DNA from 4 places in the Kosakonia calanthes genome. Region 2 is predicted to be linked to each of the others. Evidence: predicted binding sites of a transcription regulator. Region 2 holds the regulator's gene; each other region holds the start of a gene.
The links. Region 2 encodes CRP, which controls carbon source genes, mostly activating them, when cyclic AMP is high. Its sites were predicted from a motif close to ATGTGANNNNNNTCACAT; they were not measured.

Region 1 (7,803 bases), 2.1 Mb from region 2:
GCCAGTTCATATCCAGCAGCGCGGCGCTCAGCAATTCGGTCATGTCATAACCTTTATTAAATTGTGTGGCGCGCAGCATTTTCTCACGCAGGTCGTCTGGCATTGCCTCGCCGCTCTGGTGATGGCGGGCATAACGGGTAAAGACCTGCGGCTGGCTGGCCCAGTGCTCGTTAATTTGCGAAGGGAACTCTACAAAATCGCGCGGCGTGTTGGTGCCGGAAAGGCTGGCGTAACGCTGGCTGGCGAACAGCCCATGCAGCGTATGACCAAACTCGTGGAACAGCGTGATCACCTCATCCCATGACAGCAGCGCCGCCTGGCCGTTTGCCGGTTTCTGATAGTTGCAGACGTTATAGATGACCGGTTGCGTGCCGTTCAGCGTCGATTGTTCAATAAAATTGCCCATCCAGGCGCCGCCGCTTTTCGAATCACGGGCGAAGAAATCCCCGTAAAACAGCGCTAACCCGCGATCGTCAGCATCGAAAATTTCCCACACGCGAACATCCGGGTGGTACGCCGGAATATCGAAACGTTCGGTAAAGCGGATGCCAAACAGCTGGCTTGCTGTCCAGAACACCCCTTCGGTTAACACCGTGTCCAGTGCAAAATAAGGTTTGATTTGCGACTCATCCAGCGCGTATTTCGCCAGCCGCACCTGCTCGGCGTAATACGCCCAGTCCCAGGCTTGTGCGGTAAAGCCGCCTTGTTGGGTGTCGATAACCTGCTGGATATCCGCCAGTTCGCGTTCGGCGCGAGCCCGCGCAGCGGGTGCGATATTGCGCATAAAGGTCAGCGCAGTCTGCGGCGTTCCCGCCATTTGATCGGCAATTTTCCAACTGGCGAAATCGGCGAAACCAAGCAGCTTCGCTTGCTGAGCACGTAGCTGCACCAACCGTAACACCAGCGCGCGCGTGTCATTGGCATCCCCCCGCTGCGTACGCAGCCAGCCCGCGTTGAACAGGTTTTCACGGGTCTGGCGATCGCGTAACGCCGCCAATGCGGGTTGCTGCGTGGTGTTAAGCAGGGGCAGCAGCCAGCGGTTTTCCAGCCCTTTGGCCTTCGCGGCGTCGGCCGCTGTGGCAATGTCTTCCGCACGTAAGCCATCAAGCTGGTGCGCATAATCCACCACCAGCCCGCCCGCTTTATCGGCCGCCAGCAGACGCTGGTTGAACTGGCTGGTCAGCGTCGCCGCTTCGGTATTCAACGCTTTTAGCGTCATTTTGTCCTGCGCGCTCAGCGTTGCGCCTGCCAGCACAAAACGCTGATAAATGACGTCAACAAGGCGCAGCGATTCGGCGTCCAGCCCCAGCGCCTGGCGGTCTATCCACACCGTTTCGACCCGGGCGAATAGCGCATCATTAAGGTAAATATCGTTCGCCAGCTCCGCCAGTTCGGTGGAAAACGCTTCATCCAACTGCTGCAAAAAATCATTGGTGTGGGCGGAGGTCATGGCGAAGAAAACGCTGGTGACATGGGTGAGCAATTCGCCGCTCTGCTCCAGCGCAAGGTAAGTGTTAGCAAAATCCGCTGCCGCATTGTTGTGAGTAATGGCGGCTATCTCGGCACGCTTTTGCCGCACACCTTCGTCAAATGCCGGGCGGTAATGCTCCTGCTGGATGGCGTCAAAAGGCGGAGCCTGATAAGGCAGAGAGCTTGCTGTAAAGAAGGGATTGGTGACCGACATATTTCGCTCCTGAATGCGGTGAGTCTCCTCAGAGTAGGCATCCACCGGGCGCATCGCAATCATTTCTCGCATCTGCGCATAAGCGCGTATTTTTTGCCACACTGTAAAGCGACACAACTTGTGTTACCGCTTCATAGCGGTGCATGTTATGTTACGAAATCACAAAAAGCGTTGAGGAACAATGACATGATTATTCTCGTTACCGGGGCGACTGCGGGTTTTGGCGAAGGCATTACGCGCCGCTTTATTCAAAACGGTCATAAGGTGATTGCCACAGGCCGCCGTCAGGAGCGTTTGCAGGAGCTGAAAGACGAGCTGGGCGACAACCTGTACACGGCACAGTTGGATGTCCGTAATCGCGCCGCCATTGAAGCGTTCATCACCTCCCTTCCGGCGGATTGGCGCGGTATCGACGTGCTGGTGAATAACGCCGGGCTGGCGCTGGGTATGGAACCGGCGCATAAAGCGAACGTCGACGATTGGGAAACCATGATCGACACCAATAATAAAGGTCTGGTGTATATGACGCGCGCCGTACTGCCAGGCATGGTGGAACGCAATCGCGGCCATATCATTAATATCGGTTCTACGGCGGGCAGCTGGCCTTACGCGGGCGGCAACGTTTATGGCGCGAGCAAAGCGTTTGTGCGCCAATTCAGCCTGAACCTGCGCACCGATCTGAGCGGTACCGCAGTTCGTGTGACCAACATTGAGCCGGGTCTTGTTGGCGGCACTGAGTTCTCTAACGTGCGCTTTAAAGGCGATGACGCCAAAGCGGATAAGACTTACGAGAACACCACCGCGCTGAGTGCGGAAGATGTGACCGAAGCGGTTTGGTGGGTTTCCACGCTGCCGAAACACGTCAATATCAATACGCTTGAAATGATGCCGGTTAGCCAGACTTACGCTGGCCTGAGCGTTCATCGTCAGGGTTAATTTTTCCTGCCCGGCCTGCGGGCAGGGTCTGGGATACAGGTAAAATAAATGGTATGGTAGCCGGGTTAACCCTTTGGAAAGTAAGAGCGAATGGCCGCTGAAACGCAACTCAACCCTACACAACCCGTAAATCAACAAATTTACCGCATCTTACGGCGGGATATTGTGCACTGCCTGATCCCACCAGGTACGCCGTTGTCGGAAAAAGAGGTGTCGGTGCGTTTTGACGTTTCGCGCCAGCCGGTGCGGGAAGCCTTTATTAAACTGGCTGAAAACGGCCTGATTCAAATCCGCCCACAGCGCGGAAGCTACGTGAATAAAATCTCCCTCACTCAAGTGCGTAATGGCTGCTTTGTTCGCCAGGCGATTGAGTGCGCCGTTGCCCGCCGCGCCGCCATGATGATTGATGACAGCGCCTGTTATCAGCTTGAGCAAAACCTCCATCAGCAACGCATTGCCATTGAGCGCAAACAGCTGAATGACTTTTTTGAGCTGGATGACAATTTTCACCAGAAGCTGGCGCTGATCGCCGACTGCCAGTTAGCGTGGGATACCATCGAAAACATCAAAGCCACCATTGACCGCGTGCGCTATATGAGCCTCGACCATGTTTCGCCGCCGGAAATGCTGCTGCGTCAACATCAGGATATCTTCGATGCGCTGGAAAAACGCGATGCCGACGCGGTGGTGAACGCCATGACACTGCATTTGCAGGAGATCAGCGAGTCGGTGAAAACCATTCGTCAGGAGAATCGCGACTGGTTTAGCGAAGAGTAAATCCCGCCTTTTTCTCCCTTCCGGTCACATTTTTTTGTCGCAAAAAAGTGTGACCTTGATCAAAAACAAAAACTCATCATCTCAGGGGCGTATTTATAGAGCGTCCGTTTTGGGGACATCTTCTGCCCCATTTCGCTTTGCGGATATTAACAAGGAGAAACCACCATGATGACTTATGATCGAAACCGTAACGCTATTACCATCGGTTCCCGCGTGATGATCAACGGCTCAGGCCGCACTGGCAAAATCGTGGCAATTCATGCCGATGGATTGAGCGCTGAAAAAGTGCGCCGCAGCAAAACGGTGGAAGTTGAAGGATGTGAAGGCAAATTTGAACCGGTTGAACTGATTCGCCTGGGCCTGCACTGAGTGGTGAGAATGCCGCCGAGGCGGCATTCTTCGTTTGCGTTACAGCGCGGCAGCGTACTGAGCCACTGTCGCTTTCGCCCCTTTCTCCAGCAATGTTTGATACGCTTTTTGCACCTGCGCAACAAACTTCGCCTCTTTCGGCAATTCACGCCCGAAAATAGCATCAATTCCCAGCAACGCCTGAACGCGCGCTTCGCCTTCCGCGCTCTCTTTTACCGTTTTTTGAATAACGGAAAGCAGCGGATCGCACACTTCGATGGCCTGGCCTTGCTCATCCACGCCGCCAACGTAACGCATCCAGCCAGCAATACCTAATGACAACAGCGAGAAATCACTGTTGTGCACCAGATGCCAGCGCACAGAATCAAGCATACGTTGCGGCAGCTTCTGGCTCCCATCCATGGCGATTTGCCAGGTACGATGGCGCAGTGCGGTGTTGCTGTAACGCGCGATCAGCAGATCGGCGTAATGCGCCAGATCCACGCCCTGCACTTTCAGAGTCGGCGCTTGTTCTTGCAGCATCAGTGCATGCGCGGCGCGGCGGTAATTGTCATCTTCCATGCAGTCGTTGATGTGCTGGTAACCCGCAAGGTAGCCAAGATAAGCGAGGAAGGAGTGGCTGCCATTCAGCATACGCAGTTTCATCTCTTCAAACGGCACCACATCTTTGACCAGCTCCGCGCCCGCTTTTTCCCACGCCGGGCGTCCGGCGACAAAGTTATCTTCAATCACCCACTGGCGGAACGGCTCACAGGCCACGCCGGCCGGGTCGCGAACGCCGGTCAGTTGTTCAATTTTATTCAGGGTATCTTCCGTGACTGCCGGAACGATGCGATCGACCATGGTTGACGGGAAAGTGACATTAACTTCGATCCAGTCCGCCAGATCCCCATTCACCGCGCGCGCGTAAGCGCACACCACATTGCGGGTGACATGGCCGTTTTCCGGCATGTTATCGCAGGACATCACGCTGAAAGCCGGTAAACCAGCGGCTTTACGGCGCGCCAGCGCTTCCACTACCACACCGGCAGCCGATTTTGGCTGATGCGGGTTTTGCAAATCGCCAACGATTAATGGGTGATCGAGCATCAATTCGCCGGTCGCCGGTGAATGGCAGTACCCTTTTTCGGTGATCGTCAGTGAAACGATCGCGACCTGCGGCTCGCACATAGCGTCCAGCACGGTTTCCAGGCCATCAACCTGCGCGTGCAGCGCACGTTTTGCCACGCCGACCACGCGAGCGGTCCACGCATCGGCAGACATTTCTGCCACGGTGTAGAGATTATCCTGCTGTTTCAAATCGGCAATTTGTTGCTCGCCGCCAATCAGGTTGACCTCGCAATAACCCCAATCGCTGCCGTGTTCTGCGGCAAGGATATCGGCATAGACCGACTGATGTGCGCGGTGAAACGCGCCGAAACCAAGATGCACAATGCGGGGAACCAGTTTGTTACGATCATAACTGGGTAACGTGGCTTTCGCCGTTAACAGCCTGTTTTCCATGGTGGGACTCTTCTTATTAAGTGAAACAGTGGTTCAATAGATTAAGGACTGCCGCAAACCAGACTATGATTTGCGACAGGATTTGCGGACTACACCAACTAGAATGGTAACCAAATGTGTCAGATTCCCCTTAGGCTTCACCGCTTTTAACACGCAAAGAGGAATCAGATGTAGGTACGCGAGCCTACTGGTTGCGCCGCTTCGCGGGGTTCGGCAGCGTCTTGCAGAATGTTCAAATCGCGATCGCGGACTTCCGGCATCAGCACAGCAGAAAGCAGGCCAATCAGCGAGTAGACAATCAGCATCACCACAATCGGCCACCAGGAGCCGGTCATATTACAGAAGATCCCCGCCAGCACCGGGCCGAAACCTACCGCAACCAGACCGCCCGCCTCTTTGGAAATCGCCATGCGCGTAAAGCGATTACGGGAACCAAACATCTCCGCCATGGTGATATTTTCCAGCGCGAACAGCCCCAGCACGGCAAAGTTATGGATAACGATAATCGACAGCATAATGACGCCAGGCGAGTAGGTTTTATCCACAATGATCGCCATCATCGGGTACGCGAGGATAATCGCCGAAATACACAAACAGATGTACGGCAAACGGCGGCCGATTTTATCCGACAGCCAGCCCAGTAGCGGAATGGTGAGGAAACCGATAATCGAGCTAATCATCAACGCATCGGTGGGAATGCGCTTTTCAAACAACAGCGTCTGGACCAAATAACCGGCCAGGAAGGTCTGGATCAGCCCGGAGTTACCCGCCTGCCCAAAACGCAGCCCGGTTGCCAGCCAGAACGTTTTACTGCTGAACATCGCACCGAGACCGGTTTCAGCTTGATCGATTTTCGCCGGTGCGTGCACACCTTCGTGAACCTGCTCAAACACCGGGCTCTCTTTCAGGTTCAGACGCAGCCAGATGGCGAACAGCATCACCACGACGCTGGCGATAAACGGTACGCGCCAGCCCCAGGCGAGCAGTTCTTCACGGTCGAGCGCGAAAAACATAATCGCCCAGATGGCCGTGGCGCTCAGCGTGCCGCAGTTGGTGCCCATCGCCACCAGCGAAGAGATAATGCCGCGTTTTCCTTTCGGGGCGTATTCCGCCAGCATGGTGCCGGCACCGGAAATTTCCGCGCCCGCGCCCAGCCCCTGGATGATGCGCAATGTCACCAGCAGCACCGGTGCGAAAATGCCAATTTGCGCGTAAGTCGGTAAAACGCCAATCAGCGTGGTACAGATCCCCATCATGGTGATGGTGATAAACAGCACTTTTTTACGCCCAATACGGTCACCCATTTTACCGAAGACAAACGCGCCGATAATGCGCGCAATATAACCCGCTCCGTAGGTTCCCATCGCCAGGATCAGTGCCATTGCCGCTGATTGCTCCGGGAAGAAAATCTCGTGAAACACCAGCGCTGCGCCTAGCGAATAGAGCTGGAAATCCATAAATTCCAGCGCCGTACCCAGCCAGCCGGACACCGCCGCTTTCACCAGATCCGAGGTCGTTCTTTCAGTGTTAACTTGCGTCATAATGGCCATCTCGAAAAAAGTCGCATGCGTACCGCTTAACCGCATTTTTCGTGGTAATTAATTGAACGTTAATAAGACCTTACAGCACTGTCGCTGATCTTTTTCAAACAGTTCAATCGCATCGGTGACATGTTGATAATCAAATTTATGCGTCACTAATTTGCCAGGATCGATTAACCCGCGCGCCAGCCAGTCGATCACCACCGGGAATTTATTGGCATTGAGACGTGACGAGAAAATCGACAGCTCTTTGCCGGTAATGCCCTGCTGGATGATTTGGCTGGGTTCGCTGGAAAATCCCATGATCACAATGCGCGCGGCGGGTGACGCCAGCGCAATCGCTTCCTGCAAAATCGAAGGATGGCAGGCGGCATCCACAATCAACGTCGGTTTGATCCCCTTCTCGGCCAGCGTTTCCTGCAATGGACGCTGGCTATTGTTGATGACCCAGTCGGCACCGCTGTTGCGGGCCATTGCCAGGCGTTCATCGATCCTGTCGGCGACAATCACCTGTTTTACCTTGTAGACACCTTTTAGCGCCTGCAAGGTGGTCAGCCCCATCGGGCCTGCGCCATAAATCAGCGCGATATCGTTTTCCGTTGGTTGCGCCTGGCCGGTGACATTCGCGGCAATGGTGAACGGTTCGACCATCACGGCGTGTTCATCGGCAATGGTTTCGGGGATTTTCCAGGCATTACGCGCCGGAACCGCCGCGTATTCGCTGAATCCGCCATCTCGATGTACGCCAAGCACCACCAGTTCGGTGCAGACATTGGGTTTGCCGATGGAGCACGGATAGCAGTGACCGCAGCTGATCACCGGGTCAACCGAGACGCGCTCGCCAAGACGTGACGGTGAAACACCTTCGCCGACGGCATCAATGTGCCCGTAAAATTCATGACCGATGACGCGCGGATATTTGGCAAACGGGTTATGTCCGCGGTAAATGTGGCTGTCGGAGCCACAAATCCCGGCCAGTTTGACTTTGACGCG
Region 2 (7,803 bases):
GTAGGTTGGCAGCAGCAGTTCGATAGCGGCAGTGTTAAAACCAATACCGTGGTTGAGCGACTGCACCTGATGTTCCGCGTAGATGCCTTTAATCGCCATCATCGCCATCAGGATGTGTTCTTGCTTGATCAGGCGCGGGTCACGGGTGAACAGCGGCTCGATGAAGAACGGTTTGTCAGCAACCACCACATAGTCGATCCACGAACCGGGGATATCCACGCGCGGCAGATCGCATTCGTCGTCAACCAGTTCGTTGACCTGCGCAATGACGATCCCGTCGCGAAACGCGGCGGCTTCCACCAGCGCGGGCGTGTCTTCAGTACTTGGTCCGGTGTACAGGTTGCCTTTGCGGTCTGCTTTGTAACCAGCAATCAGCGCCACATTCGGGCACAGGTCAACGTACAGGCGGGCGTAAAGTTCGATGTAAGTGTGGATTGCGCCGATTTCCAGTTGCCCATCTTCCAGCAGTTGCGAAATGCGCAGGCTTTGCGTGCCGGAGAAGGAGAAATCGAGTTTGCGGGCGATACCTTTCTCAAAAATATCAAGATGTTCGCTACGCCCGACGCTTGGCATGATCATGTGCAGGTCGTGCACTTTCTGCGGGTTCACTTCGGCCAGCATGCGCGAGAGGAAATCAGCCTGTTTTTGGTTGTTCCCTTCCAGTACAACGCGGTCGCCCGGAGCGATCAGTTTTTCCAGCATGGCGACAAGATCGCCGGTCGGCAGTACCTTGCCTTGCACGGGAATGGACGCCAGGCGACGCTGTTTCTCGCTACGCCGCGTGTTCCATACCTGTGCTGGCTTTTGCCCAGATAACATTATTAACCTCCTGATTCAGCTCATCATTTTGACTTGCTTAACACTGAACGTAGTCTGCGCTCCGGTGAGAAATGCATCAATTAAGGTGCTGGCTAAATCATTAGCCTGAGAGTAATAATCAAAGTGACAATTTGTGATGCAGATCAGTTTAGGCAGGTAAGAAAAGCTTTATGGGGCGCTTTTAACCTATACAGGAGCCGCAAATTATTAAACGGCTCAATTATTCGCACGTATAATGTTCGCCGGTTTACAGAGATTAGAAGACGAAATGGCAGAAATTACCCCTGCGAATCTCCTTGAAGATCAAGGCGTTTCACACTATTTCCAGCCGATGCGGGGTGCGAGCAATCCGCATCTACAAACCATGCTGCCGCGATTGATTCGCCGCCGTTTGCAATTCGAACCCTGGTGGCAGCGCCTTGAACTGCCAGACGGGGATTTTGTTGATCTCGCGTGGAGCGAAGAGCCGTATCAAGCCCGCCATAAACCGCGCCTTGTGGTGTTTCATGGTCTGGAAGGCAGCCTGCACAGCCCTTACGCACATGGCCTGATCCATGCGGCAAAACAGCGCGGCTGGCTGGGCGTGGTGATGCATTTTCGCGGGTGCAGCGGCATACCAAACCGCCTGAGTCGGATTTATCACTCCGGTGAAACTGAGGATGGCACCTGGTTTTTGCACTGGTTGCGCGAAGAGTTCGGCCCGGTACCGACCGCCGCCGTGGGTTACTCGCTGGGCGGCAATATGCTCGGCTGCTTGCTGGCGAAAGCGGATGACAGTTTGCCTGTCGATGCGGCAGTGATTGTCTCGGCGCCGCTGATGCTGGAAGCCTGTAGTTATCATATGGAAAAGGGCTTTTCGCGCGTTTATCAGCGCTATTTGCTGAACTTGTTGAAAGCCAATGCCGCGCGCAAATTAAGGGCCTACCCCGGTTCTTTGCCAACCACGCTGCCGGCGCTGCGAAAGGTGCGGCGAATTCGGGAGTTTGATGACATGATCACGGCGAAAATCCACGGTTTTGCCGACGCGCTGGATTACTATCGCCGCTGTAGCGCCATGCCGCAGCTGCCGCTTATCCGCAAACCGACGCTGATTATCCACGCCAAAGACGATCCGTTTATGGATCATAACGTGATCCCGGATGCCAGCCATTTACCCACGAATATTGAATATCAACTGACAGAACACGGTGGTCACGTTGGTTTTGTCGGCGGAACACTCCGTCACCCGGAAATGTGGCTGGAGAAGCGCATCCCGGACTGGTTATCCGCCTATTTGGGAGCATCATGATTATTCCGTGGCAAGAACTTGACGCGCAGACGCTGGACAACCTGATTGAGAGCTTTGTCTTGCGCGAAGGCACCGATTATGGTGAACATGAGCGTTCGCTTGAACAAAAGGTCGCCGACGTTAAACGGCAACTGCAACACGGCGAAGCCGTGCTGGTGTGGTCGGAACTGCACGAAACGGTGAACATTATGCCGCGCGGGCAGTTCCACGAATGACAGGGTGCGGGCGGCTTTGATACTGAAAATAATCGTTGATTCAGGGAGTAGCTATGTCCGCCAAACATCCGGTTATCGCCGTTACAGGCTCCAGCGGCGCGGGAACCACCACCACCAGCCTCGCCTTTCGTAAAATTTTCGCCCAACTCAACATGCACGCGGCGGAAGTGGAAGGCGACAGCTTCCATCGCTACACCCGCCCGGAAATGGATATGGCTATCCGCAAGGCCCGCGATCTTGGCCGGCATATTAGCTACTTTGGCCCGGAAGCCAATGACTTTGGCCTGTTAGAACAAACCTTTAGCGACTACGGCCAAACCGGCCAGGGCCAGGCGCGCAAATACCTGCACACTTACGATGAAGCCGTCCCCTGGAACCAGGTGCCGGGCACTTTTACGCCCTGGCAACCGTTGCCGGAACCGACCGATGTGCTGTTTTATGAAGGGCTGCACGGCGGCGTGGTGACACCGCAGCATGACGTTGCGCGCTATGTCGATTTGCTGGTCGGCGTGGTGCCGATCGTTAACCTTGAGTGGATCCAGAAACTCATTCGCGACACCAGCGAGCGCGGACACTCCCGTGAAGCGGTGATGGATTCCGTGGTGCGGTCGATGGAAGACTACATCAACTTTATTACGCCGCAGTTTTCGCGCACCCATATCAACTTTCAGCGCGTGCCGACGGTTGATACCTCCAACCCGTTTGCCGCGAAAGGCATTCCTTCACTGGATGAAAGCTTTGTTGTTATTCACTTCCGCAATTTAGAAGGGATCGACTACCCGTGGTTGCTCGCAATGTTGCAAGGTTCATTCATCTCGCATATGGATACGCTGGTGGTGCCAGGCGGCAAAATGGGGTTGGCGATGGAACTGATCATGACGCCGCTGGTACAACGGCTGATGGAAGGGAAAAAGATTATATAGCCCGGACTGCGCCGCCGGGCTGCGTAATCAGGCTTCGATCACTTCGTAGGAGTGGGTGATATTCACCGCTTTTTCCAGCATCAGCGCCACAGAGCAATATTTCTCTGCCGACAGATCAACCGCGCGAGAAACGGCGGCATCTTTCAATGCGTTACCGGTGACGACGAAGTGCAGATTAATATGGGTAAACAGGCGCGGCGCTTCTTCACGGCGCTCTGAGGTCAGTTTCACTTCGCAGTCGGTGACGTTATGACGCCCTTTTTGCAGGATCGACACCACGTCGATTGCGCTGCACCCGCCTGCGGCCATCAGAACCATTTCCATTGGGCTTGGCGCTTTGTCGCCAGAGTTGCCGTCCATCAGAATTTGGTGACCAGAAGCGGACTCACCAAGGAACGTTAACCCTTCAACCCATTTCACACGTGCCTGCATTTTCATCACTCCGGAGTTGCAATTTTCTTTACAGATTACGCGCACATAAGAAAAGCCGCAACGGAAGGCGACCTGCGTCATGCTGAAGCGAGACACCAGGAGACAGGCGTTAAAAGCTATGCTAAAACAGTCTGGATGCTACAGAGATACATTGACGTTACGCATGTACGCAAAGGACATCATACATTAGAGGCCGCAGATGACGCTGACGGTCCACTTCCCGGGATTTGGGAAGCTTTGATTGCAACCCCAGAAACAGGGTTCCCTTACGCCCGGCTTCTGGAGCCAGCTTATAACAGAGGATAACCGCGCATGGTGCTTGGCAAACCGCAAACAGACCCGACTCTCGAATGGTTCTTGTCTCATTGCCATATTCATAAGTACCCGTCGAAGAGCACGCTTATTCACCAAGGTGAAAAAGCGGAAACGTTGTATTACATCGTCAAAGGCTCAGTGGCAGTGCTCATCAAGGATGAAGAAGGTAAAGAGATGATCCTCTCTTACCTCAACCAGGGCGATTTTATCGGTGAACTGGGCCTGTTCGAAGAAGGTCAGGAGCGCAGTGCCTGGGTACGCGCCAAGACCGCCTGTGAAGTAGCCGAAATTTCCTACAAAAAATTCCGTCAGTTGATCCAGGTTAACCCGGATATTCTGATGCGTCTCTCCGCGCAAATGGCGCGTCGCCTGCAGGTGACTTCGGAGAAAGTCGGCAACCTGGCGTTCCTGGACGTTACAGGCCGCATTGCGCAAACGCTGTTGAATCTGGCGAAACAGCCGGACGCAATGACCCACCCTGACGGCATGCAAATTAAAATTACGCGTCAGGAAATTGGTCAGATCGTCGGTTGCTCCCGTGAAACAGTCGGTCGCATTCTGAAAATGCTTGAAGATCAAAACCTGATCTCCGCCCACGGCAAAACCATCGTCGTCTACGGAACACGTTAATCTGCAAAACGGCGCATCGCTTATCCGGTGCGCCGTTTTTCTTTCCCCATGTGGCGCAGGCTGATTTATCACCCCGAGATCAACTACGCACTGCGACAAACGCTGGTGTTGTGTTTGCCTGTGGCGATTGGTTTGCTGGTCGGCCATTTACAACAAGGTCTGCTGTTCTCCCTCGTTCCCGCCTGCTGCAACATTGCCGGTCTTGATACACCCCACAAACGTTTTTTCAAACGCCTGATTATTGGCGGCTCGCTGTTTGCGGGCTGTAGCCTGGCCGTTCAACTACTGCTTGCCGACGATTTTCCCTTGCCGTTGATCCTGACCGTGCTGACGTTGCTGCTCGGCGTAACGGGGGAAATCAGCGCGCTGCATGGGCGTTTATTACCGGCCTCGCTGATTGCCTCTATCTTTACGTTGAGCCTCGCCGGGAATATGCCGGTGTGGGAGCCGCTACTGATTTACGCGCTGGGTACGCTCTGGTACGGGCTGTTTAACTGGTTCTGGTTTTGGATGTGGCGCGAGCAGCCGTTGCGCGAATCGCTCAGTTTGCTCTACCGGCAACTGGCCGATTATTGCGAGGCAAAATATAGCCTGCTGACCCAGCACGCAGACCCAGAAAAAGCCTTGCCGCCGCTGCTGGCCCGCCAGCAAAAAGCGGTAGATTTAATAAGCCAGTGCTACCAGCAGTTGCACATGCTGGCGGCCAATAAAAACAATGATTACAAACGCCTGCTGCGCGTCTTTCAGGTTGCGCTGGATTTGCAGGAGCATATCTCCGTCAGTTTGCATCAGCCTGCTGAAGTGCAAAAACTGGTCGAGCAAACCCACGCCGAGCAGGTTATTCGCTGGAATGCGCAAACCGTCGCCGCTCGCCTGCGCGTGCTGGCGGATGACATTCTTTATCACCGCTACCCGACGCGTTTCACCATGGAGAAACAAATCGGCGCGCTGGAAAAAATCGCCCGTCAGCACCCGGACAACCCGGTCGGGCAGTTTTGCGCCTGGCATTTCAGCCGTATCGCCCGCGTACTGCGTACGCAGCGCCCGCTCTATATTCGCGATCTGATGGCCGAGAAGCAGCGCCGTTTACCGCTTTTCCCGGCGCTGAGAAGTTATCTGTCGCTAAAATCTGCCGCCCTGCGCAATGCCGCGCGCATCAGCGTAATGCTCAGTATCGCAAGCCTAATGGGCAGCGCCCTGAACTTGCCGAAGCCGTATTGGATCATGATGACGGTGATGTTTGTGACGCAAAACGGTTATGGCGCGACGCGGGTGCGCATTGTCCACCGGGCAGCGGGCACGTTTGCGGGACTGATGATCGCCGGGGCAACCCTGCACTTCCACGTGCCACTCGGTTTCACGCTGGCCGCAATGCTGCTTATCACGCTGGTCAGCTATTTGATTATTCGCAAAAGCTACGGCTGGGCGATGGTCGGTTTTACCATTACAGCCGTTTATACGTTGCAGATCCTGACGCTAAATGGCGATGAGTTCATTATCGCCCGGCTTGTTGATACGCTGATTGGCTGCCTGATTGCCTTCGGCGGGATGGTCTGGCTGTGGCCGCAGTGGCAAAGCGGCTTGCTGCGCCAGAACGCGCACGACGCGCTGGAAACCGATCAGGACGCTATTCGCTTGATCCTCAGTGATAACCCAGAAGCCACGCCGCTGGCCTGGCAGCGTATGCGCGTTAACCAGGCGCATAACGCGTTGTTTAACTCGCTGAATCAGGCGATGCAGGAACCGGGTTTTAACACGCGTTACCTGAACGATATGAAACTGTGGGTCACCCACAGCCAGTTTATCGTTGAGCATATTAATGCGATGACCACGCTGGCGCGCGAGCACACCATGCTGACGCCTGAACTGGCACAGCGCTATTTGCAGTCATGCGAAATTGCCCTGCAACGGTGTCAGCAACGGCTGGAGTATGACGGGCCGGGTGAATCGGGGGATGTGAATATTCTGGAAGCACCGGAGACGTTAACGCACGGGCCAATGAGCACGCTGGAGCAGCATTTACAGCGGATTATCGGGCATCTGAACACCATGCACACCATTTCGTCAGTGGCATGGCGTCAGCGCCCGCATCACGGTAATTGGCTTCGTCGACGCCTTACGCGTTAACCACTTTTGCTACCGCTTGCGCAAAGCGATGCATGCCTTCATCGATATCTTTTTCATCGACGATCAGCGAGGGCGCAAAGCGCATCACATCAGGGCCAGCATTCAACACCATCACACCTTCTTCGGCGGCCGCGTAGAGGAAATCACGCGCACGGCCTTTGAACTGTGGTTTTAGCTCGGCGCCAATCAGCAGCCCCATGCCGCGAATATCGCTAAACAGGTCGAATTTCTCGTTGATTTGCTGCAAATGCTTAACGAACAGCTGGCGTTTCTCATTGACGCCATTCAGCACGTCCGGCGTATTGATAATATCAAACGCGGTACCAGCCACGGCGCAGGCCAGCGGGTTACCCCCGTAGGTGGAACCGTGTGAACCGACATGAAACGCGCTGGCAACCTCTTCGGTGGTCAACATCGCGCTAACCGGGAAACCGCCGCCGAGGGCTTTCGCGCTGGTCAGGATGTCCGGTGTAACGCCGTAATGCATATACGCGAACAGTTCGCCGCTGCGGCCCATGCCGCACTGCACTTCATCAAACACCAACAGTGCGTTGTGTTCGTTGCACAACTCACGCAAACCTTTGAGGAATTCCGGCGTTGCCGCCGTCACGCCGCCTTCGCCCTGGATAGGTTCAACCACGACCGCGCAGGTGTGATCGTCCATCACCGCTTTTACCGCATGCAGATCGTTAAACGGCACATGGATGATATCGGCCGGTTTCGGGCCGAAGCCATCGGAATACTTCGGCTGGCCGCCCACTGTCACGGTGAACAGCGAACGCCCGTGGAAAGCATTATGAAAAGCAATGATTTTGGTTTTGTACGGGCTGTGGCGCGTAGATGCATAAAAACGCGCCAGCTTAAATGCGGTTTCGTTGGCTTCGGTGCCGGAGTTCATAAATACCACGCGCTCGGCAAAAGTGGCGTCGATAAGTTTACGCGCCAGGCGCAGCGCGGGTTCATTGGTAAACACGTTGCTGATATGCCACAGCGTTTCGCCCTGGGTTTTCAACGTTTCCACCAGCGCCGGGTGACAGTGGCCTAAAGCGGTAAC
Region 3 (7,803 bases), 2.3 Mb from region 2:
CACGCTGTTCTTCAACAATCGCCTGTATCGCGGCAACCGCACCACTAAAGCGCACGCCGATGGTTTCGATGCGTTTGCTTCGCCGAATCTTGCGCCGCTGCTGGAAGCCGGTATTCATATTCGCCGCCTCGCTACGCCGCCTGCACCGCATACGGTGGGCGAACTGATCGTGCACCCAATCACACCGCAGCCGATTGGCGTGGTGACTATCTATCCGGGGATTTCCGCCGATGTGGTACGCAACTTCTTGCGCCAGCCGGTAAAAGCGTTGATTTTGCGCTCGTATGGTGTGGGGAATGCGCCGCAAAACGGCGAGTTTCTCAAAGAGTTACAGGAAGCCAGTTCGCGCGGCATCGTCGTTGTCAACCTGACGCAGTGTATGTCCGGCAAAGTGAATATGGGCGGTTATGCCACCGGTAACGCCCTCGCCCACGCCGGTGTGATTGGCGGCGCGGATATGACGGTCGAAGCGACGCTGACTAAACTTCATTACCTGTTAAGCCAGAATCTTGATGCGAACGCCATTCGCAGTGCGATGACGCAAAACCTGCGCGGCGAACTGACGCCGGATGAATGAGGAAACGCACATGAAACAACGTGCCCTGCTGCTGGTTGATATTCAAAATGATTTTTGCGCGGGCGGCGCGCTGGCTGTCGCTGAGGGCGACAGCACTGTTGATGTCGCCAATACCCTGATTGCGTGGTGTAAAACGCGCGGAGAAGCCGTGCTGGCAAGCCAGGACTGGCACCCGGCGAATCACGGCAGCTTCGCCAGCCAGCATGGTGTCGCACCGTTTGTCATCGGCGAGCTGGACGGCTTGGCGCAGACCTTTTGGCCGAATCACTGCATACAAAATAGTGAAGGCGCGCAGTTGCATCCGCTACTGAATCAACAAGCTATCGACGCGGTTTTTCACAAAGGCGAAAACCCGCGGATAGACAGCTACAGCGCGTTTTTTGATAACGACCATCGGCAGGAAACCGCGCTGAACGGTTGGTTGCAGCAGCATGGCGTTCGGGAGTTAATGGTGATGGGTTTAGCCACCGATTATTGTGTGAAATTCACCGTACTTGACGCGTTGCAGTTGGGCTACGAGGTCAATGTGGTTACTGATGGTTGCCGCGGTGTCAACCTGCACGCGCAGGACAGCGCGCAAGCGTTTATGGAGATGGCCGCCGCAGGCGCTACGCTGTATACGCTGGCGGACTGGCTGGAAACGCAGGTGTAGTCGCAAGAATTGCCGGATGGCGCTGACGCTTATCCGGCCTACAAAACCGTAGGCCTGATAAGGCGAAGCCGCCATCAGGCTCATTTACGGCTCTATGATTATGATTTAAACGTCGCAATCGGTTTTGGCGTGATGCCAAAATCTTCCTTCAACTGCTGTTTACTCTTCATCACCATCTGGCCGTTGGTGTCGATGGTCATATGCTGCGCCTGCTCGTTATTGCGCGCCTGCCACAACATCACCAATTGCAAGCTGTTCTCTTTTTGCTCTGCCGTCAGCGCCACGCCATCTGGCCATTTTCCTAATTCAACCGCAGTTGCCAGACGCTGGTAAATTTCCGGCGTCATGCTGTTAACGATTTGATCAAGATTCATCTTACTCAACTCCATGGAATAATAGCTGAATCGATTTTTCAACCGCGAGTCTGATCGCCGTTTTCATCATCAGTGAAGCTCAGAGAGGCGGAATTGACGCAATAACGCTCACCGGTCGGTTGCGGGCCGTCGGGGAAAACATGTCCGAGATGCGCATCGCAGTTCCCGCAGCGGATTTCAACGCGCTGCATGCCATGAGAATAATCGTTGATATAACGGATCGCGTCTTCGCCAACCGGCTCGAAAAAGCTCGGCCATCCGCAGCCAGAATCATACTTCGTTTGTGAATGGAACAGTGCGGCATCACACACCAGGCAGTGGTAAACGCCATCACGCTTGTTGTGCAGCAGACGCCCGGTGAAAGGCGGTTCCGTGCCGTGATTCTGTGTCACGTAAAACTGCATTTCGGTCAGATCTTTTTTCAGGTCGTCTTCAGAGGAATTATTCGCCATTTGCTCACGTCTCGCGGTAAAAATTCGACAACTTATCAGCCTGATTCTAACAAAACATTAACACGCAGGGAGGAACTTTTGTTCTAAACTTAATAGTTGCGGTTAACCCGCTGGGGAATTGTGATGCGTCTCACATTTTTATCCTGCCCGACCTTTAAAATTCCGGGCGGCGCCCCGATATGGGGAGCATGCTCAAAAGGAAAGTGAGACTTATCAGTCGGACAATGGATATGCGTAGGATTGATTTGTCGCAATGATTGACACGATTCCGCTTGACGCTGCGTAAGGTTTTTGTAATTTTACAGCCAACCTTTTATTCACTAACAAATAGCTGGTGGAATATATGACTATCAAAGTAGGTATCAACGGTTTTGGCCGTATCGGTCGCATTGTTTTCCGTGCTGCTCAGGAACGTTCTGACATCGAAATCGTTGGTATCAACGATCTGTTAGACGCTGATTACATGGCGTACATGCTGAAGTATGACTCCACTCACGGCCGTTTCAACGGTACCGTAGAAGTGAAAGACGGCCACCTGGTTGTTAACGGCAAAACCATCCGTGTTACTGCTGAGAAAGACCCGGCTAACCTGAAATGGAACGAAATCGGTGTTGACGTTGTTGCTGAAGCTACCGGTATCTTCCTGACCGACGAAACCGCTCGTAAGCACATCACCGCTGGCGCGAAAAAAGTGGTTCTGACTGGTCCGTCCAAAGACAACACCCCGATGTTCGTGCGTGGCGCTAACTTCGAAAAATATGCTGGCCAGGACATCGTTTCCAACGCTTCCTGCACCACCAACTGCCTGGCTCCGCTGGCTAAAGTTATCAACGACAACTTCGGTATCATCGAAGGTCTGATGACCACTGTTCACGCAACCACCGCTACTCAGAAAACCGTTGATGGCCCGTCTCACAAAGACTGGCGCGGCGGCCGCGGCGCAGCTCAGAACATCATCCCGTCCTCTACCGGTGCAGCTAAAGCTGTAGGTAAAGTACTGCCGGAACTGAACGGCAAACTGACTGGTATGGCGTTCCGCGTTCCGACTCCGAACGTATCTGTTGTTGACCTGACCGTACGTCTGGAAAAAGCAGCGTCCTACGAAGAGATCAAGAAAGCCATCAAAGCCGCTTCTGAAGGCGCGATGAAAGGCGTTCTGGGTTACACCGAAGACGACGTTGTTTCTACCGATTTCAACGGTGAAGTTTGCACTTCCGTGTTCGATGCTAAAGCAGGTATCGCACTGAACGACAACTTCGTGAAACTGGTTTCCTGGTACGACAACGAAACGGGTTACTCCAACAAAGTTCTGGACCTGATCGCTCACATCTCCAAATAAGTTGAGATGAGAACATGATCTATAAGAGCGACTTCGGTCGCTCTTTTTTTTGTTTTGAAGACAGAGGATTGCGTTAATGATTAAGAAAATTTTTGCACTTCCGGTAGTCGAACAAATTACTCCCACACTCTCCCGCCGCAAACTGGATGAGCTGGATCTGCTGGTCGTTGACCATCCGCAGGTTAAAGCGTCATTCGCTTTCCAGGGCGCGCACCTGCTCTCCTGGAAACCGCAGGGTGAAGAAGAGGTTCTGTGGCTCAGCGGCAATACGCCGTTTAAAGACGGTGTCGCGCTGCGCGGCGGCGTGCCGGTTTGCTGGCCGTGGTTTGGCCCGGCGAAACAGCAAGGCCTGCCGGCGCATGGTTTTGCCCGTAATCTGCCATGGACGCTGAAAGCGCATAATGAAGATGTGAATGGCGTTGTGTTGACCTTTGAACTGCAAAGCAGCGAGGCATCACGCCAGTACTGGCCGCATGATTTCACGCTGTATGCGCGTTACAAACTGGGCGCAACTTGCGAAATGGAACTGGAAGCGCACGGCGAATTTGAAACCACTTCTGCGCTGCATACCTATTTCAACGTTGGTGATATTGCCGCGGTGAAAGTGAGCGGCCTGGGCGATCGCTTTATCGATAAAGTAAACGATGCGAAAGAAGATGTGCTGGCCGATGGCGTGCAGACCTTCCCGGATCGCACCGATCGCGTCTATCTGAACGCAGAAGCATGCAGCCTGATCCATGACGCGGATTTGCACCGCGCAATTGAAGTGATCCACAGCCATAACGCGAACGTCGTGGCCTGGAACCCCGGCCCGGCGCTTTCCGTCAGCATGGCTGACATGCCGGATGACGGGTACAAAACGTTTGTATGTGTCGAATCGGTCAACGCGACCGTGCCGCAAAAAGCCAGCGCAGAGAAACCGTCCCGCCTGGCTCAGACCATCCGCGTCGTGAAACGCTGATTGTCCCGCCTGCCCTCTCCCGCCGGGAGAGGGTTTCACCGCGCATTACTGCATATCGAGCGGTATTTTACGGTTCGGTGCCGGCCAGGCGCTATCCAGCCGTGCTAAATCCTCGCTGCTGAGCATAATGTTCAGCGCCGCCGCGTTTTCCTGCACATGCGCCACGCTCGAGGCTTTTGGAATCGCCATCACACCCTGTTGACGAATCACCCAAGCCAGTAAAATCTGCGCCGCGCTGGCGCCGTGGGCATTGGCGATATCCTGCACAACGCTATTTTCCAGCAAGCCATCGCGCAAACGGCCCGCCTGCGCCAGCGGGCAATACGCCATTACTGGCATTGCCTGTTGTTGGCACCACGGCAAGAGATCGTATTCAATACCGCGCGAGGCAAGATGGTACAGCACCTGGTCGGTGGCACAGGCTTCACCGCCGCTGACATGCATCAGCTCCTGCATATCGCTGAGATCGAGATTCGACACTCCCCAGCGGCGGATTTTGCCCTGCTGGATCAGCGTTTCCATCACATCCACGGTTTCGGCGAGCGAAAAGTTACCACGCCAGTGCAATAAATAGAGATCGAGAACATCGGTTTTCAGGCGGCGCAGGCTGGCTTCGCACGCGGCGATGGCCTTTTTGCCCCCGGCATTCCACGGGTAAACTTTGGAAACGAGAAACGCTTTATCGCGAAACCCGCCCTGTAACGCCTCACCGACAACTTCTTCCGCTCCGCCATCGGCATACATTTCTGCGGTATCGATCAGGGTCAGCCCAAGCTCAATGCCCGCGCGTAGTGCATCCACCTCTTTTTGCCGCGTCCGCGCGTTTTCACCCATGTACCAGGTGCCCTGGCCGATAGCAGGCTGTTTTGCCTGACCTGCAAAGACTACGTGTTTGTCTGCCATCTCTTCCTCCCGAGCTAAATGCACCACCGTAAAGCAAAACAGGGCCAACGGCCCTGTTTTATTGCACAGATTGCACTATTCAAGTGCCCAATCAGAAGCGGTAAGTCACACCGGTAGAGAGCAGACCTGACCAGGATTTATCCACCATCGGGCTGTCTTTAACTTCATCCGACAGACGCGTATAACGGCCCGTGCCGTAAACGCTCCAGTTGCTGGTCAAACGGTAGCTGACGCTCAATTCCAGATACGGGTTCCAGCTGCTATCCGGATCGTAGGTGCGCAAGCCACTGCGGCGAGATTCCTTACCCGACACGCCATAGTAATATTCGTTCTGGTTGTCGCTGCTCCATTCAACGCCGAGGCCAGGCGTTACGCTCAGCCCGCCGTTGATGTAGTTGTAAAGCCATGCGATATCCCACATGACACCGTTGCTGTTGTCCAGCACGTCACCCGCGAGGGTGGTACGCAGAAAACCATACTGCGCCGTATTATGGATGTAGCTCAGACCTGCCATCGCGGTCGCTTTGCGGCGATCCAGTTGGCGAAGTTGATTGTCATCGCTGTCTTTCGGTTTGAACTGCCACGGGGAGTAGAACGCGGTGATGGATAACTTGTCTGCTTCGTCATTCCACAGGTAGTAACCACCGCCTATGCCGCGAAACCAGAAGTTATCGCTTTCATAGGTCACGACCGGGATCGGCAGAACACGCGTGTCGTACTCTTTATAGGGGGACTCTACGACACCGACACCTGCGCCGAGAGAAAAGGTATTTTCTGCATTGGCCGCAAAGGCGGAAGTCGCAGTTAGCACGCCCAGTGCCAGGAGTTTGAATTTGGTCACAGTCCTTTCTTTCCTGTAGTCAAATAATTGGCGCATGAAGTTTAACCGTCCTCCGCATCCTACCCAAATTTTTTTACCTAAGCATTACAAAATTAAACCTTTCACATTACGTGCGTTAAATGACAGGCAGCTTACGTTTCGATGACCGACAGAAGACAACGCAGCCAAAGCCTTATCTCAAAAGCAGGAATTTTTGGATGAGTTATTGATATGTCATTGAAATTGGTTTTTGCCAGCATGCAAGTTTTGCAAAGCCATCTACGCTTAAATTAAGAAGATGATTTTTCTGACCCGCGCGTGATTTTCGACATGCAACCTGGCATGAGGGTTGCTGTATGAGTTTTAGCGCCGTTCAGTGAACGCTTCCGGGAGCCTCCACTATTCATATGAACGGCTCTTAACCTGTGCTAAAAAACGAAAGGACGGCATGCCATGAATATATTCGATCACTATCGCCAGCGCTACGAAGCTGCCAAGGACGAAGAGTTCACACTGCAGGAGTTTCTTGCTATTTGTAAGCAAGATCGCAGTGCCTATGCTAACGCGGCAGAAAGGCTATTAATGGCCATCGGTGAACCAGTGATGGTCGACACTGCCCAGGAGCCACGGCTTTCCCGTCTCTTTTCGAACCGTGTTATCGGACGCTATCCGGCGTTTGAAGAATTCTATGGTATGGAGGAGGCTATCGAACAGATCGTCTCTTATCTCAAGCACGCCGCGCAGGGTCTTGAAGAAAAGAAACAGATCCTTTATTTACTCGGCCCGGTCGGCGGCGGTAAATCCTCCCTCGCTGAACGGCTGAAATCATTAATGCAGCGGGTGCCTATTTATGTGCTGAGCGCCAATGGCGAACGCAGCCCGGTCAACGATCATCCGCTGTGCCTGTTCAACCCGCAGGAAGATGCGCAGATCCTTGAAAAGGAATACAACGTTCCGCGCCGCTATCTCGGCACCATTATGTCGCCGTGGGCCGCAAAACGTCTGCATGACTTCGGCGGCGACATCAGCAAATTCCGCGTGGTGAAAGTCTGGCCGTCGATTCTCGAACAAATCGCGATTGCCAAAACCGAACCAGGCGATGAGAACAACCAGGACATTTCCGCGCTGGTCGGGAAAGTGGACATCCGCAAACTGGAAAACCACGCGCAAAACGATCCTGACGCTTACGGTTACTCCGGCGCACTGTGCCGCGCCAACCAGGGTGTCATGGAGTTCGTCGAAATGTTCAAAGCGCCGATTAAGGTGCTGCACCCCCTGCTGACCGCCACGCAGGAAGGGAACTACAACGGGACCGAAGGGATCTCCGCCCTGCCTTTTAACGGCATTATTCTTGCCCACTCGAACGAATCGGAATGGGTACAGTTCCGCAATAACAAAAACAATGAGGCGTTTCTCGACCGTGTTTATATCGTCAAGGTGCCTTATTGCTTACGCATCTCGGAAGAGATGAAAATTTACGAAAAACTGCTTAACCACTCCGAGCTGTCCCACGCGCCATGCGCGCCTGGCACCCTGGAAACGCTGGCACGTTTCTCCATTTTGTCGCGCCTGAAAGAGCCGGAAAACTCCAGCGTGTACTCAAAAATGCGCGTTTACGACGGTGAAAGCCTGAAAGATACCGATCCGAAAGCGAAGTCCTATCAGGAGTATCGCGATTACGCCGGTGTTGACGAAGGGATGAACGGGCTGTCGACGCGTTTCGCC
Region 4 (7,803 bases), 190 kb from region 2:
AGGCTGCCGCCGCCGTAGCCAATTTCCGTACCGTTGGCATCGGTCAATTTAGCGCCCAGCGCTTGAACCATACCCGCGCCGCCGTCGTTGGTCGCACTGCCGCCGATACCAATAATGATGTTCGTTGCCCCTTGTTCCAGCGCGTGCAGAATAAGTTCCCCGGTGCCGCGCGAAGTGGTAATCAAAGGGTTGCGTAATTCAGGTGGGACGAGCGCCAGCCCGCTGGCCGCCGCCATTTCAATAAATGCGGTTGCCCCATCGCCAGACATTCCCCAGCAGGCATCAACGTCCTCGCCCAGCGGGCCAGTGACGCTGGCGGTCTGCACAGTCCCTTTCGTGGCGGCTACCATGGCTTCAACTGTACCTTCACCGCCGTCCGCGACCGGAACTGACACGTATTGAGCATCGGGAAAAATTTCCCGAAATCCTTTTTCTATCGCCTGCGCTACTTCCGTAGCAGACAGGCTTTCTTTGTAAGAGTCTGGGGCGATTACGATTTTCATAGTTGTGAGCCTGACCAAGCCGCGCACTTCACCCTTCAGACCCACTGCGGCCTGAAGAGGTGGACGTCTAAAAACCAGGGCGCGTTCACGCCCTTTCTATTAACGAGTAACTTCGATTTTCGTCAGTTTCTCGTAGTAGCACGCAATGGCGCTGTGGTCGGCGTTACCCAGACCGTCAGCACGCAGCGCTTGCATCATTTCCATCACGGCGGCGGTCAGCGGCAATTGAGCGCCCACACCATGCGAAGTATCCAGCGCGTTAGCGAGATCTTTGATATGCAGGTCGATGCGGAAACCCGGTTTGAAGTTGCGATCCATCACCATCGGCGCTTTCGCTTCCAACACGGTGCTACCCGCAAGACCGCCACGGATCGCCTGGAACACCAGATCCGGGTTTACGCCCGCTTTGGTTGCCAGCGTCAACGCTTCAGACATGGCGGCAATGTTCAGCGCCACAATCACCTGGTTTGCCAGTTTGGTCACGTTGCCCGCGCCGATATCACCGGTGTGAACAACAGAACCGGCCATAGCTTTCATCAGGTCGTAGTATTTGTCGAAAGTCGCTTTGTCGCCGCCAACCATCACTGACAGCGTGCCGTCGATCGCTTTCGGTTCGCCGCCGCTTACCGGCGCATCCAGCATTTCAACGCCTTTCGCTTTCAGCGCTTCGCTGATTTCACGGCTTGCCAGCGGGGCGATGGAGCTCATGTCGATCAGCACAGTACCGGCTTTCGCGCCTTCAATAATGCCGCCTTCGCCCAGCGCCACTTCTTTCACGTGCGGGGAGTTTGGCAGCATGGTGATGATGACATCGCACTGCTCGGCAACGGCTTTCGCGCTGGTCGCGGTTTCCGCGCCTGCGGCGATCACTTCGGCAACCGCGTCCAGATTACGGTCCACGACCACCAGTGAGTAACCGGCTTTAATGAGGTTTTTACTCATTGGTTTACCCATGATACCCAGGCCAATGAAACCAACTTTCATCGTCATAATGCGTCTCTCTCTTTAAATGGTGGTTTGATTATTTCTTAAAGGTGTCGGCCAGTTTCTGCGTCGCCGAACGGAACACGCCCAAATCGCTGCCAACCGCAACGACCGTCGCGCCCCATTCCAGATAGCGACGGGCGTCAGCTTCAACCGGCGCCAGGATGCCGCTCGGTTTGTTGTGCGCTTTGGCGCGCGCAAAAATGTGCTGAATGGTGCGCTGAACTTCCGGGTGCGCCGCATTGCCGATATAACCCAGCGTGGCCGCCAGATCGCTCGGGCCGACAAACACGCCGTCGACGCCATCGGTCGCCAGAATAGCGTCGAGGTTATCGACACCGGCCTGGCTTTCGATCTGCACCAAAATGGAGATATTGGCGTTGGACTGGCGGAAGTAATCCGGCACGGTGCCGAACATATTGGCGCGGTGAGAAACAGAAACACCGCGAATACCTTCCGGCGGATAACGGGTCGCCGCAACGGCGTTTACCGCTTCTTCTTCGGTTTCGACAAACGGAATCAGGAAGTTATAGAAACCGATGTCCAGCAGGCGTTTGATCACAACCGGATCATTGGTCGGCACGCGCACAACCGGCGCACTGACGCTGCCTTTTAACGCCATTAATTGCGGTACAAAAGTGAGCACGTCGTTAGGGGCGTGTTCGCCATCAAGAAGCAGCCAGTCAAAGCCTGCCAGGCCCAGAACTTCAGTGCTGATATGACTACCCAGCGCAGACCAACAACCGATTTGAATCTGTTGGGCCGCCAGCGCGGCCTTGAATTTGTTTGGGAAGATATCGTTATTCATCTTTTGTACCTTAATGTGTTGTTGCTTATTTCTTCAGTTCCATACGTTTGATGTCGCCAACCACGAACAGGTAGCAGACCATCATCATGAGCGCTGAACAGCCGACGAACACCAACGCACCGTTGAAAGAATGCAACTCTTTAACCATGTATCCGATGACCAGCGGCGTCACGATAGAAGCCACGTTACCAAATACGTTGAATACACCGCCGCACAGGCCAACGATCTCTTTTGGCGCTACGTCGGAGATAACTGGCCAACCCAGTGCGCCAAAACCTTTACCAAAGAACGCCAACGCCATCAGCGCGACAACCAGGACGGTGCTGTCGGTGTAGTTACACAGGATGATGCTGGAAGCCAGTAACATCCCGACGACGATCGGCACTTTACGCGCAACGGTCAGGGTTGAGCCACGTTGAATCAGATAATCAGAGAACAGACCGCCCAGCACCCCACCGGCAAAACCGCACAGCGCCGGGATCGAGGCGACAAAGCCCACTTTCAATATCGACATGCCCTTTTCCTGCACCAGATAAATCGGGAACCATGTCAGGAAGAACCAGGTAATGGTGTTCAGGAAGTACTGACCGAAGAACACGCCGAGCATCATGCGGTTGCACAGCAACTGCTTGATGTAATCCATTTTCGGACCGGCTTTTTTGCCGTCGTCGGTTTTTTTGTGGTCCATATCGACAACCGCGCCGTTCTTCTCAATGTACTCCAGCTCTTCGCGGGTCATACGAGGATGATCGGTTGGGTTGTGGACGAATTTCACCCAGGCGAAGGTCAGCACAAAACCGATTACGCCCATGACGGTAAACACATGCTCCCAGCCCCAAGCGTAAGTCAACCAGCCCAGCAGCGGCGAGAACAGCGCCAGTGAGAAGTACTGCGCAGAGTTAAAAATCGCTGACGCGGTACCGCGCTCTTTCGCCGGGAACCACGCCGCCACAATGCGGGCGTTCGCCGGAAATGAAGGCGCTTCAGAGAAGCCCAACATAAAGCGCATGAAAAACATTGAAATCCCGGCATATGCTATCGGGAAGAAGTCGACAAAACCTTGCAAAAAGGTAAAGAGCGACCAGAAAAACAGGCTGTAGGTGTACACTTTTTTCGATCCGAAACGGTCGAGCAACCAACCGCCAGGGATTTGCATCAGCAGGTAAGCCCAGCCGAATGCCGAAAAGATGTAACCCATTGATACAGAATCAAGTTGCAGCTCTTTCGCGACATCGGTCCCGGCAATAGAAAGCGTTGCCCGGTCTGCGTAGTTAACTGCGGTTACAATAAATATAATGAGCAGAATTAAATAACGGGTGGGTAAAGCCCGTTTTGTTTCGACGGTTTGTTCAATAGCCATTTTTAATTTCCTCAGGCACCGCTAACTTTAAAATATAATTATTGTGATGGTTATTATCTGATTTTATTTAAGCACTCGGAACTCAATTCAGATAATGGATACTTCGATTTTATTAGCCCTCAGTATAATCAGCACGAAGAAGTCATACACTGTTGGCTTGCTCAATTTTCACATTATCGGGAAAGATTATTTTGAGCATATGCACATAAGCCTGGGCGCTGATGCACAGATCTTGCATTACACGGCCCCGCCAGACGGGGCATCACAATAATAAGTGATTTAGATCACATTTTAATATTTGAACTCCTGACATTCTTATTTCCAACAACCAAGATTTTTCTTTCTGATATTAATTACAGAATAAAGAATAGTTCCTCTTTTTTGAGTAATGCATCGTACAGTTAGCTGGAGATTACTTGACAATGTCCGACATCAAAATAAGACAGCAATCGCCTGGGGCGTTTTATATTAAAGTTCACGACACTGATAATGTCGCGATTATCGTTAACGACAATGGCTTAAAAGCGGGAACGCGTTTCCCGGACGGTCTCGAGCTGATTGAGCATATTCCGCAGGGCCACAAAGTTGCGCTGGTGGATATTCCTCATCATGGCGAAATCGTGCGTTATGGCGAAGTCATTGGCTACGCCGTTCGCGATATCCCACGCGGTAGCTGGATTGATGAATCTACCGTCGAGCTGCCAAAAGCGCCGCCGCTGAACACCCTTCCGCTGGCGACGAAAGTGCCTGAACCGTTGCCGCCGCTGGAAGGCTACACCTTCGAAGGCTACCGTAACGCGGACGGCAGCGTCGGCACCAAAAACCTGCTCGGCCTGACCACCAGCGTGCACTGCGTGGCGGGCGTAGTGGATTATGTGGTGAAGATTATCGAGCGCGACCTGCTGCCGAAATACCCGAACGTAGACGGCGTAGTCGGTCTGAACCACTTATATGGTTGCGGCGTGGCGATTAACGCACCGGCCGCAGTTATCCCGATTAGGACTATTCACAACATTTCGCTGAACCCGAACTTCGGCGGTGAAGTGATGGTGATCGGTCTCGGCTGTGAAAAACTGCAACCGGAACGCCTGTTGCAAGGCACCGACGATGTACAAGCCATTCCGGTGGACAGCGCCAGTATCGTGCGTTTGCAGGATGAACAGCATGTCGGTTTCCGCTCAATGGTGGATGATATTCTGCAAGTCGCGGAGCGTCACCTGGCGAAGCTGAACCAGCGTAAACGCGAAACCTGCCCGGCGTCTGAACTGGTGGTCGGCATGCAGTGCGGCGGCAGCGATGCGTTCTCCGGCGTGACGGCCAACCCGGCAGTGGGTTATGCCTCTGACCTGCTGATCCGCTGCGGCGGCACGGTGATGTTCTCGGAAGTGACCGAAGTGCGCGATGCCATTCATCTGTTGACGCCGCGCGCAATCAACGAAGAAGTCGGCAAACGCCTGCTGGAAGAGATGGCCTGGTACGATAATTATTTGGACATGGGCAAAACCGACCGCAGCGCCAATCCGTCTCCGGGGAACAAAAAAGGCGGCCTGGCCAACGTGGTCGAAAAAGCGCTGGGCTCAATTGCGAAATCCGGTAAAAGCGCCATTTCCGAAGTGCTTTCGCCGGGACAACGCCCGACAAAACGCGGACTGATTTACGCGGCGACACCCGCAAGCGACTTCGTGTGTGGCACACAGCAGGTCGCTTCCGGCATCACCGTTCAGGTGTTCACCACCGGTCGCGGTACGCCGTATGGCCTGGTCGCCGTGCCGGTTATCAAAATGGCGACGCGCACTGAGCTGGCAAACCGCTGGTATGACTTAATGGATATCAACGCGGGCACCATCGCAACCGGCGAAGAGACTATCGAGGATGTGGGCTGGAAGCTGTTCCACTTCATTCTTGATGTTGCCAGTGGTCGCAAGAAAACCTTCTCGGATCAATGGGGTTTGCACAACCAACTGGCTGTGTTCAACCCGGCTCCAGTGACCTGATTTTAATAAAAAAGTGTAAACCTCACGTTAAGCATGGCTCCGGCCATGCTTTTTTTTATTGCTTCACCAGCAGTACATCGATACCGCTTTTCTGCAATCCGTGCAGGCTTTCCGCCGGGATACCTTCATCCGTGATGATCATATCGATACGCTGCGTGTCGATGATTTTGTGCAAACTCAACCGGTTAAATTTGCTGGAATCTGTCACGACAATAATGCGCTCTGCCACTTCACACATGCGTCGATTCAGCCGCGCCTCGTCTTCGTTATGCGTACTGACACCGCGTTCAAGATCGATGGCATCAACGCCGAGAAAGAGAATGTCGAAATGGTAATTCTGCAGCGACTGCTCCGCCTGATCGCCATAGAAGGACTGTGATTGACGGCGCAGATGCCCCCCGGTCATCAGTAACTCGACCCCTTCGGCGTCAAACAAAGCATTCGCGACATTCATACCATTCGTCATGGCGATCACCTCCTGGTGATGCTTCATCATGCGCGCAATTTCATATGTCGTGGTTCCCGAATCGAGAATAACGCGGTGCCCCGGTTTAATCATTTCAGCCGCCGCCAGCGCAATCCCCCGTTTCAGGCCCGTATTGAGCGCACTTTTGTCTTCAACTGAATGTTCGGTCGCCGGTGTGTTGCCGTCACAAATAAGCGCCCCGCCATAGGCACGCACGGCAATGCCCTGTTTTTCCAGGAAGGCGAGGTCGTTGCGGATAGTTACTGTGGATACACCAAAAAGAGCAGATAAATCATTAACCTGGACGCTTCCCTGCTGCCGTAGCCGCTGGATAATCTGCTCACGCCTTTCGCTCGTGCCGATGGTGCGCTTTTCGGGTGAGGAACTCGTGCTGGCCATAAGAAATCCTTTAACTTAACTTTCGTTTCATTTCGATTTACTTATTAAACCTGACTCCATAAGGAATGCAAGCACCAGATGGGAAGCTGCTCGCATAAACTTCACATAAGCAACTTTCGTTATATTTGTTTTGTGAAACAGATCGGAAAAGCATTATCTTTCATTTTATTTTTACGAGAGCATGCACCAAGATAAAGGAAACAAAACGAAAGACATTATGCCAATAAAGCTATAGAGGGAGAGGAAAGTGAAACATCTGACTGCGCTAATAAAGCACCACAAAGAGGGCGACCGGAAAGGGATCTACGCCGTTTGTTCTGCCCATCCTCTTGTGCTTGAAGCCGCAATACGGTTTGCCGCCACCCATCAACACCCCTTACTCATTGAGGCCACATCGAATCAGGTTGATCAATTCGGCGGTTACACTGGCATGACACCGGCGCAATTCCACGCTTTCGTTTGTCAGCTTGCCGATAAACTGGGCTTCCCGCGATCGCAGTTGATTTTAGGCGGCGATCATCTTGGCCCCAATCGGTGGCAAACGTTACCCGCTTTCGAAGCAATGTCGCATGCAGAAGAGTTGATTAAGCATTACGTCGCAGCGGGTTTCAAAAAAATCCATCTTGATTGCAGCATGTCATGCGCCGACGATCCCACACCGCTCACCGATGAGATCGTGGCAGCACGCGCCGCAAGACTGGCGCATATGGCAGAAGTCACCTGCATGGAACAATGGGGTGAAGCCGATCTGGTCTATGTCATCGGTACAGAAGTCCCTGTGCCAGGCGGCGCGCATGAAACACTGGCCGAGCTTGCCGTTACCTCTCCCGCTGCCGCGCACGCCACATTGCAGGCGCATCGCGCCGCATTTGAACAACAAGGGCTAAGCAGCATCTGGCCGCGCATCATCGCGCTGGTGGTCCAACCCGGAGTGGAATTCGATCACACGCAAGTCGTGGATTACCAGGCGTCAAAAGCCAGCGAACTGAGCAGAATGGTTGAAGACCAGCCGACACTGGTATTTGAAGCCCACTCAACGGATTACCAGACACCTCAGGCTCTGCGGCAATTGGTTCACGATCATTTTGCTATTTTGAAAGTCGGCCCGGCACTTACCTTCGCCCTGCGTGAGGCATTGTTTGCCCTGGCGGCGATCGAAGAGGAACTGCTCCCCGCCCGTGCCTGTTCCGACCTGCGCCATGTGCTAGAAAATGCCATGCTCGATCACCCTGAGTACTGGCAAAGCCATTATCACGGAGACAGTCATGCCCGCCGCCTGGCGCGCGACT

Region 1: ydfZ (putative selenium delivery protein YdfZ) is a predicted target of CRP. The motif match lies at 3,445-3,462, and genes of this name have one in related genera.
Region 3: msrB (peptide-methionine (R)-S-oxide reductase MsrB) is a predicted target of CRP. The motif match lies at 2,174-2,191, and genes of this name have one in related genera.
Region 4: garD (galactarate dehydratase) is a predicted target of CRP. The motif match lies at 3,928-3,945, and genes of this name have one in related genera.

The regions. Positions count from the first base shown of each region.
Region 1 is NZ_CP151800.1:2,568,370-2,576,172, forward strand. Features, by position in the region: gene dcp (peptidyl-dipeptidase Dcp) at 1-1,684, opposite strand, end outside; gene ydfG (bifunctional NADP-dependent 3-hydroxy acid dehydrogenase/3-hydroxypropionate dehydrogenase YdfG) at 1,871-2,620, shown strand; gene AAEY27_RS11985 (GntR family transcriptional regulator) at 2,711-3,397, shown strand; gene ydfZ (putative selenium delivery protein YdfZ) at 3,563-3,766, shown strand; gene AAEY27_RS11995 (mannitol dehydrogenase family protein) at 3,806-5,269, opposite strand; gene AAEY27_RS12000 (MFS transporter) at 5,434-6,810, opposite strand; gene AAEY27_RS12005 (Zn-dependent oxidoreductase) at 6,868-7,803, opposite strand, start outside.
Region 2 is NZ_CP151800.1:455,392-463,194, reverse strand. Features, by position in the region: gene mdcA (malonate decarboxylase subunit alpha) at 1-819, opposite strand, end outside; gene AAEY27_RS01945 (hydrolase) at 1,088-2,107, shown strand; gene AAEY27_RS01940 (YheU family protein) at 2,104-2,322, shown strand; gene AAEY27_RS01935 (phosphoribulokinase) at 2,376-3,245, shown strand; gene AAEY27_RS01930 (OsmC family protein) at 3,273-3,677, opposite strand; gene crp (cAMP-activated global transcriptional regulator CRP) at 3,990-4,622, shown strand; gene AAEY27_RS01920 (YccS/YhfK family putative transporter) at 4,671-6,749, shown strand; gene argD (bifunctional acetylornithine/succinyldiaminopimelate transaminase) at 6,739-7,803, opposite strand, start outside.
Region 3 is NZ_CP151800.1:2,750,434-2,758,236, forward strand. Features, by position in the region: gene ansA (asparaginase) at 1-577, shown strand, start outside; gene pncA (bifunctional nicotinamidase/pyrazinamidase) at 588-1,229, shown strand; gene AAEY27_RS12900 (YeaC family protein) at 1,328-1,603, opposite strand; gene msrB (peptide-methionine (R)-S-oxide reductase MsrB) at 1,642-2,055, opposite strand; gene gapA (glyceraldehyde-3-phosphate dehydrogenase) at 2,399-3,394, shown strand; gene AAEY27_RS12915 (D-hexose-6-phosphate mutarotase) at 3,471-4,355, shown strand; gene AAEY27_RS12920 (aldo/keto reductase) at 4,401-5,258, opposite strand; gene AAEY27_RS12925 (MipA/OmpV family protein) at 5,350-6,099, opposite strand; gene yeaG (protein kinase YeaG) at 6,532-7,803, shown strand, end outside.
Region 4 is NZ_CP151800.1:645,683-653,485, reverse strand. Features, by position in the region: gene garK (glycerate 2-kinase) at 1-503, opposite strand, end outside; gene garR (2-hydroxy-3-oxopropionate reductase) at 603-1,493, opposite strand; gene garL (2-dehydro-3-deoxyglucarate aldolase) at 1,525-2,295, opposite strand; gene AAEY27_RS02965 (MFS transporter) at 2,321-3,655, opposite strand; gene garD (galactarate dehydratase) at 4,078-5,649, shown strand; gene AAEY27_RS02955 (DeoR family transcriptional regulator) at 5,705-6,514, opposite strand; gene kbaZ (tagatose-bisphosphate aldolase subunit KbaZ) at 6,762-7,803, shown strand, end outside.